DNA from 2 places in the Arthrobacter gyeryongensis genome. Region 1 is predicted to be linked to the other one. Evidence: riboswitches for the same ligand, from Rfam matches in the RefSeq annotation. Region 1 holds a riboswitch; the other holds the start of a gene.
What was found. Region 1 has a riboswitch for cyclic di-AMP ahead of ABEA18_RS18025 (aggregation-promoting factor C-terminal-like domain-containing protein). Riboswitches for the same ligand answer to the same signal wherever they lie in the genome.

Region 1 (3,399 bases):
AACATCGTGGAGCTTTACATCTCATACCTGCGCAAGAAGATCGAGGCCAACCACCCGCCCATGATCCACACGGTGCGCGGAGCAGGCTACGTCATCAAGCCTGCCGAATAGCCGGGGCTCCGAATGTCCGCACTCTCGGGTATCCCCCGCCAGACCGACCACACCTGGTTCAATCCTTCAACCTGGCACTTGCGCACGCGCTTGATCCTTCTCTCCATGGCACTCCTCGTGGCCATCTGCAGTGCCGTCGGTGTGGTCAGCTACGCGTCAATGGATGTGTTCCTCACGAAACAGCTGGACCAACAATTGGCGCAGGCCTCCCATGGCCGCCCGCCGCAAGGCAACCCTGGCGGCCGTCCGGACCCACTGGATCCCCGGGGCCAGAGCATCGGCACGCTCAATGCGCGTATTCTTGCCGGTCAGGTGAGCAGCGATGCCGGCTTCTTGTCCTCCGATGCGACCCGTGCGCCGTTGTCGCCCAGCGACGCTCGAATCCTGTCGGCCCTCCCGTCCGATGGCCGCCCGGTTGATCGCACCCTGTCCAATGGCGGCTACCGGCTGGTGGCCACCGAAACTCCCTACGGCGATGTTGTCATCACGGGGCTGCCACTCGCCTCGAAGGAGGACACCGAGGCCTCGCTCGTCTGGACCATGGTGCTGGTTTCCTTGGGCGGACTGGTCCTGATCGGGCTGGCCGGAACCGTGCTGATCCGCCGCACCATGCGCCCCTTGGAGCAGCTCTCCGACGTCGCCACGAAGGTGTCGAAGCTTCCGCTCGACGCCGGTGAGGTGGCACTCGCTGTGCGCGTTCCGGCGTCGGCGGCCCACCCGAGCACGGAAGTGGGAAGCGTCGGCCATGCTTTGAACTTGATGTTGGACAACGTGTCCAGCGCCCTAGAGGCGCGCCAGCAAAGCGAAACAAAGGTGCGCCAGTTCGTGGCCGACGCTTCACACGAGCTGCGCACTCCGCTCACCGCCATCCGCGGCTACACCGAACTCTTGCGCATGACCGAGACGTTCACGGAGGACGGCCGCAAGTCACTGGGCCGGGTGCAGAGCCAGTCGGAACGCATGACCACCCTCGTGGAGGACCTCCTCTTGTTGGCCCGGCTGGACGAAGGGAAGGCCCCGGAGTTCACCGATGTGGATCTCACGCAGTTGGTGATCGAAACCGTCAGCGACGAGAAGGTCATGGCCCCCGAGCACATTTGGCAGCTCAAGCTCCCGGACGAGCCCCTCACGGTCCGCGGCGACACCACCCAACTCCACCAGGTTTTGGCGAATCTGCTTTCCAACGCCCGTAAACACACCGAGGCGGGAACCACCGTGGTCACGGGCGTCATGCGCTCCGCCGATGGCAGCGCCGTGGTGACCGTGACCGACAACGGGCCGGGCATCCCGCCTGAATTCCAGGGGAGGATCTTCTCGCGCTTCGCCCGTGCCGACGCCGCACGGTCCGGCTCCGAGGGCACGTCCGGGCTCGGCTTGTCCATTGTGGAGTCCATTGTCCAGGCGCATGGCGGCACGGTCGAAGTGGCGTCGCGGCCCGGCCGGACGGAGTTCGCGGTGCGCCTCCCGGCGCTCAGGACCGCCACGGCCTGACGGGCGAACCAGAAGCGCACGACGCCGGTGCGCGGCGAGCGCAAGTCGACGCACCGATGTGGTGACCTCCGTTACCTAAATGTGACTTAAGTAAGATCCTCCTGTACCGTCGAATGGGTGCGTTGGATCATTCCGGCCACCGCCGGGTAGGCGCCGAGCTCTGCCACTCCCCGGTGCCCATCAGTCCAGGCAGAGACGGGGGACCCAGGTCTCCGGGCAAGCGCTCATGTTGAGCCAGCCCTAGGGGTGAAGCCGTACCGCCACGTTCCGCTGTGGCCACGGCCGGATGACCTCATCCGAATCCGACAGCTAACTCCGCAGGCGTCGAGAGGCAATCACCATGTCTGATTCAAGGAATCAGTCGCGCCCTGTTGCGCGCCACCGCGGCGAACCTGCCCGGAATAACAAGTCACGCTCCACTTTGAGGCGAGCCGCGTCGAACCTCGGCACCGGCCAGCGCATGGCAGTTGTTGCCAGCGTCGTTGCCGTGTTCCTCGGTGCCGGTGCCGCCACCCAGGCCGCCGGTCAAGCCATCAACGCCCAGGACATGAGCCGCACGTCCGAATCCCGCACGGTGGATCACTCAGCCACGCCTTCGGCCACCGCCACGCCGTCGGCGAGCGCAAGCGCGAGCCCCAAGCCGAGCGCTACGTCGACGCCAAGCCAGGCAGCGGCCCCCGCTCCGACCGCCGTTGCGCCCCAGGCTGCCGCACCGGCCGCACCCCCTGCTCCGGCAGCCCCTGCCGCACCCGTCGCCGTCGATGATCCCTCCGGCGCCCAGGCTTATGCCGCAAGCATCCTTCCCTCCTACGGTTGGGGACAAGGTGAGATGTCAGCCCTGATCACCTTGTGGAACAAGGAATCGGATTGGCGCACCACTGCCACCAACTCCTCCAGTGGCGCTTACGGCATTGGGCAGTCGCTGCCGGCCGAAAAGATGGCGTCCGAAGGCGCCGACTGGCAGACCAACTACCAGACGCAGATCCGCTGGGGCCTGAACTACATCAAGGAACGCTACGGATCGCCGTCCGCGGCGTGGTCCTTCCACTTGGCCCACAACTGGTACTAGGCCAAGAGCCACGCACAAATACGTCGAGGTCCGTCCCTTCAGGGGCGGACCTTTGCGTTTTTTGGCCAGGCATGTGATTTGGTACATCCACAGCCACGTCACAGGTTCCGCCTAAAGCCTTCATATTCTGCAACGGCACTGTGGATACATGACGCTCATCGAATCCACCTCCGGAACCCTGAAGGACCCCGCGGTGGTGCCGCCGGGCCTTCCCATCCAGGCTAAGACCCCCGTCCAGCGCAGCGGACGGCGTGCCCCTGTGGACACCCACACCGCCATCCCCGTCCTCGATGTCACGATCCCCGTCTTCAACGAGGAACGCGACCTCGAAGAGTGCCTGCGCAGGCTTCACGGCCACTTGCGCGAATCCTTCCCTCATGGCTTCCTCATCACAGTGGCGGACAACGCAAGCACTGACAGCACCTTGAAAATCGCGGAGCGCGTGGCCAGAGAACTGCCCGAGCTCGCGGTTGTCCATCTCGAGGAGAAGGGGCGCGGCAACGCCCTGCGCAAGGTGTGGCTCGCATCGCCGTCCCCGGTTCTGGCGTACATGGACGTGGATCTTTCCACGGACCTCGCCGCACTGGCGCCCCTTTTGGCGCCACTCATCTCCGGCCATTCGGACCTCGCCATTGGGACACGGCTGACCCGCAACTCGCGGGTTGTCCGCGGCCCCAAGCGCGAGTTCATTTCGCGCAGCTACAACCTGATGCTGCACTCGTTCATGG
Region 2 (3,399 bases), on a different contig from region 1:
AAGCCAGGGCGGTGCAGTCCTGGGCAACGCCAAGCTGTGCGTAAGCTGCGGCAGCAATTGCTGCGCCCTTGCCGCTGGCAACTTTCGTGGCGGGTGAAACAGCAGCGGTGACAGAGAGCGTCGAGGCGCCGGTAGCGGCACCCGTTGCAGCCTGCGTGGCCGGAGCAGCTTCCTGCGTGGCAACCGGAGCTGCGACAACCGGAGCAGCTTCGGTGGAGACCACCGGGCGCTCGTACTTGATGGCGACGGACGAGTCAGCCGAAATGCTGGCTTGGGCGATGGACTGGACTTCCAGGGCGGAGGTCGAAGTGGACTCGCGGGGGACGTTGGTTTCTGCAGCGTTGGCTGCGATACCGCTAGTAAGCACCAGACCGGAAGCAGCAGCGATAACCGCTGCCTGACGGCCTACGCCACCGGCGTTGCTGCCGACAGTCTTAGCGATAACGGCAAGCGAGTTGGTCTTGGTGACCGCGGCACGGTGGCGCGCAACAGTAGAGCGTGAAGACACGTTAAGAGGCCTCTCCCTATGCCCGCGAGGTAAGCTGTCGGATTCGGATGGGAGTCATCCGGCCACACTTCTCCCTCTCGGAAGTTGTGCGACTTAACCCCAAGGCCATCGGTGAAGATGACCAAAAGTTGGGTCCCCCGCCTCTGCCAGACGATGTTTTGCGAACGGAACCTCGAGCAGTGGCAGAGCTAGGCAATCCACTCGAGTGCATCAACTCTCTAAAAGTTGATGCGTCTTAGACGGTACATGAGTTTTGATTGAATGTCACATTCAGGTCACGGAGCGTGACAAGCATGCGAGAGGCTTCCATCGGATTGGCTACAGCCAGCCCAGGGGGTCAACGACGTCGCCGTTGACCATGACTTCAAAGTGGAGGTGGCAGCCCGTGGAGGCGCCCGTGGTGCCGCTCAATGCGATGACATCGCCGCGGCTGACCGTCTGGCCCACCTGGACATTGAAGGACGACAAATGGTTGTACGTGGTTTCCAGGCCGTTGCCGTGGTCCACCACAATGCGGTTTCCGCCGCCGTACGGATGCCAGCCGGCGAAAGTGACCTTGCCGGCCGCGGCAGCATGGACCTGGGTGCCGCACTGGGCCACGAAGTCCTGGCCTCGGTGGAACTCTCCCAAGCCGCCCGTGATGGGATTCACGCGGTAGCCGAAAGGCGAGGCCGTTGTCAGGGTGTCCAGAGGCGCCCCCAGGGTGCCCTTGGAGGAAGACGTCTTGATAGTGCCGACGGACTGCGCACTCAGCAGCTGCTTGAGCTTGCTGTCCGGATCGGCAGTGGTGGAAACCGCAGCACGGCTGAAGTCGATCGTGGCGCTTGCCGCGGCGGGAATCTCAGGCTGGGTGCCCACTGCCAAGGCGGTTTGGTTTGACTCGGGCGTGGCCGTCATGGCGCCGGCGCCCGGCAAGGCGACCGTCAGAATGAGGCCCGTAGCGGCAAGGGCCACTCCGGCCTTCTGTCCTGCTCCGCTCGCGGCGGCGAACTCGGCCATCTGCCGCAAGGGACCCTTGCGGCGGCGAAGTTCGCGATGGGGATCGCGGGGCCGGTCGTGCTCGACGGCGCTTGTGCTCCGCAGCACAGCAGTAGGACCGGACGCGCGCCTGCGGCCCCTGGTGTTCTGCGTGGTCAAGGTTTTCCTCTCTGGCAAGCCTGCGAAGTTAGCTGTCGGATTCGGGCCAGAGAGATCGTGGACCCGGTCCGCGCGAAGGGCACCAAACGCAAGGTACCCGGAGGGGCCCTGCGCTGTTTGCACTTCCGCTACGGACTTCACCCCAAGGCCGTCTTTCGACAGCCAATGGTGGTTCCTCCGTTTCTGCCAGTGAATGGACTAATCCACCTGGTCCGCTGGCAGAACTCGGCTTCGGATCAGGTAACGCTTTGGTATCGGCGCCAGTATTTAACTATAGGGGATCAAGCCCCCACGGTAATAATTTCGTTATCTTTGCCGACCGCATCGGCGGGCTGGCTAGGCGACCGTGACAAACACGTGCGAGGCAACCTCGGGCGGGAGCTCCAACGCGCCGTCGATATTGGGCACGCGAACGGAGATGTACTCCCCCACACGTTCCAGGGAAACCCTCGCGCCGGGGCGGATTCCGCCTTCGTCCAGCTGCACCAGAAGTTCAGGCTCCACCTGGATCGGTTCAGCCAGTCGACTGACGGTGACCCTGTTTTCAGGTGAGTATTCGTTCATCGCATCAAGAAGATTGACCACGCCATCCGTAAAGGCGTGGGACGCGACTCCGCCCAGCGCTTCGAGTCCGGGAATGGGGTTGCCGTAAGGCGATTCCGTGGGGTGGTCCAGCAGTTCATAGAGCCGCCGTTCCACGCGCTCACTCATGACATGCTCCCAGCGGCATGCTTCATCGTGGACGTAGGCCCAGTCCAGTCCAATCACATCTGCCAGGAGCCGTTCGGCGAGCCGGTGCTTGCGCATGACCTCGGTGGCGCGTTTCCGGCCCGTTTCAGTCAGCTCAAGGTGCCTGTCGTTGGACACAATCACCAGACCGTCGCGCTCCATCCGTCCGATCGTCTGGGAAACGGTTGGGCCGGAGTGCCGCAAGCGCTCGGCGATGCGTGCGCGAAGAGCCACGATGTTCTCTTCTTCAAGCTCCAAAATGGTCCGAAGATACATCTCAGTGGTATCGATCAGATCCGTCATCCAGCTCAGCTCCTCGAGCGCAGTATCTTGCGTATTTTCGCCAGCTCCAAGCTTAGCTTATTTGGAATTACTCCGGATAATTCCGGCGTTGTCCAGCGCCAGCCGAACAGGTGCTTTCCACGTGGCGGACTATGACAGCTTCGGTTCTGCCTCCGCCCGCGGCGTCAGGCAGAATTGGGGAGTCGAAGGGGCAGCTTGCCACCTGCCACGACCCATCTAGGCCGCTACTTCACCATTGGAGCATCCCGTGAGCGACAACAGCATCACTATCCCCGCCGATTTGCTGCCCAAGGACGGCCGCTTCGGCGCCGGGCCCTCCAAGGTCCGCCCGGAGCAGATCGAGGCCCTCTCCGCCGCCTCGACAACGATCCTCGGCACCTCCCACCGCCAGGCACCCGTCAAGAACCTGGTGGGCTCCGTCCGCGAGGGACTTAGCCAGTTCTTCCGTGCGCCCGAGGGCTACGAGGTGATCCTCGGCGTCGGAGGCTCCACCGCGTTCTGGGACGTCGCCAGCTTCGGCCTGGTCGAGAAGAAGGCCCAGCACCTCTCCTTCGGTGAGTTCGGTTCCAAGTTCGCTTCGGCCACCGACAAGGCACCTTTCCTTGAAGCTTCGTCCATCATCAAGTCCGAGCCTGGCACCCGGCCGGTTTCCCACGCGGAAGCCGGCGTGGACGTATACGCATGGCCGCAGAACGAAACCTCGACAGGTGTGGCCGCTCCGG

Region 2: another riboswitch for cyclic di-AMP. It lies ahead of ABEA18_RS20835 (M23 family metallopeptidase); the one in region 1 lies ahead of ABEA18_RS18025 (aggregation-promoting factor C-terminal-like domain-containing protein).

What each region holds. Positions count from the first base shown of each region.
Region 1 is NZ_BAABKK010000026.1:85,873-89,271, forward strand. Features, by position in the region: gene ABEA18_RS18015 (response regulator transcription factor) at 1-111, shown strand, start outside; gene ABEA18_RS18020 (sensor histidine kinase) at 124-1,602, shown strand; cyclic di-AMP (ydaO/yuaA leader) riboswitch at 1,767-1,940, shown strand; gene ABEA18_RS18025 (aggregation-promoting factor C-terminal-like domain-containing protein) at 1,943-2,671, shown strand; gene ABEA18_RS18030 (glycosyltransferase) at 2,820-3,399, shown strand, end outside.
Region 2 is NZ_BAABKK010000032.1:53,692-57,090, forward strand. Features, by position in the region: gene ABEA18_RS20830 (NlpC/P60 family protein) at 1-508, opposite strand, end outside; cyclic di-AMP (ydaO/yuaA leader) riboswitch at 514-681, opposite strand; gene ABEA18_RS20835 (M23 family metallopeptidase) at 827-1,645, opposite strand; cyclic di-AMP (ydaO/yuaA leader) riboswitch at 1,648-1,855, opposite strand; gene ABEA18_RS20840 (iron-dependent transcriptional repressor DtxR) at 1,982-2,677, opposite strand; gene serC (phosphoserine transaminase) at 2,925-3,399, shown strand, end outside.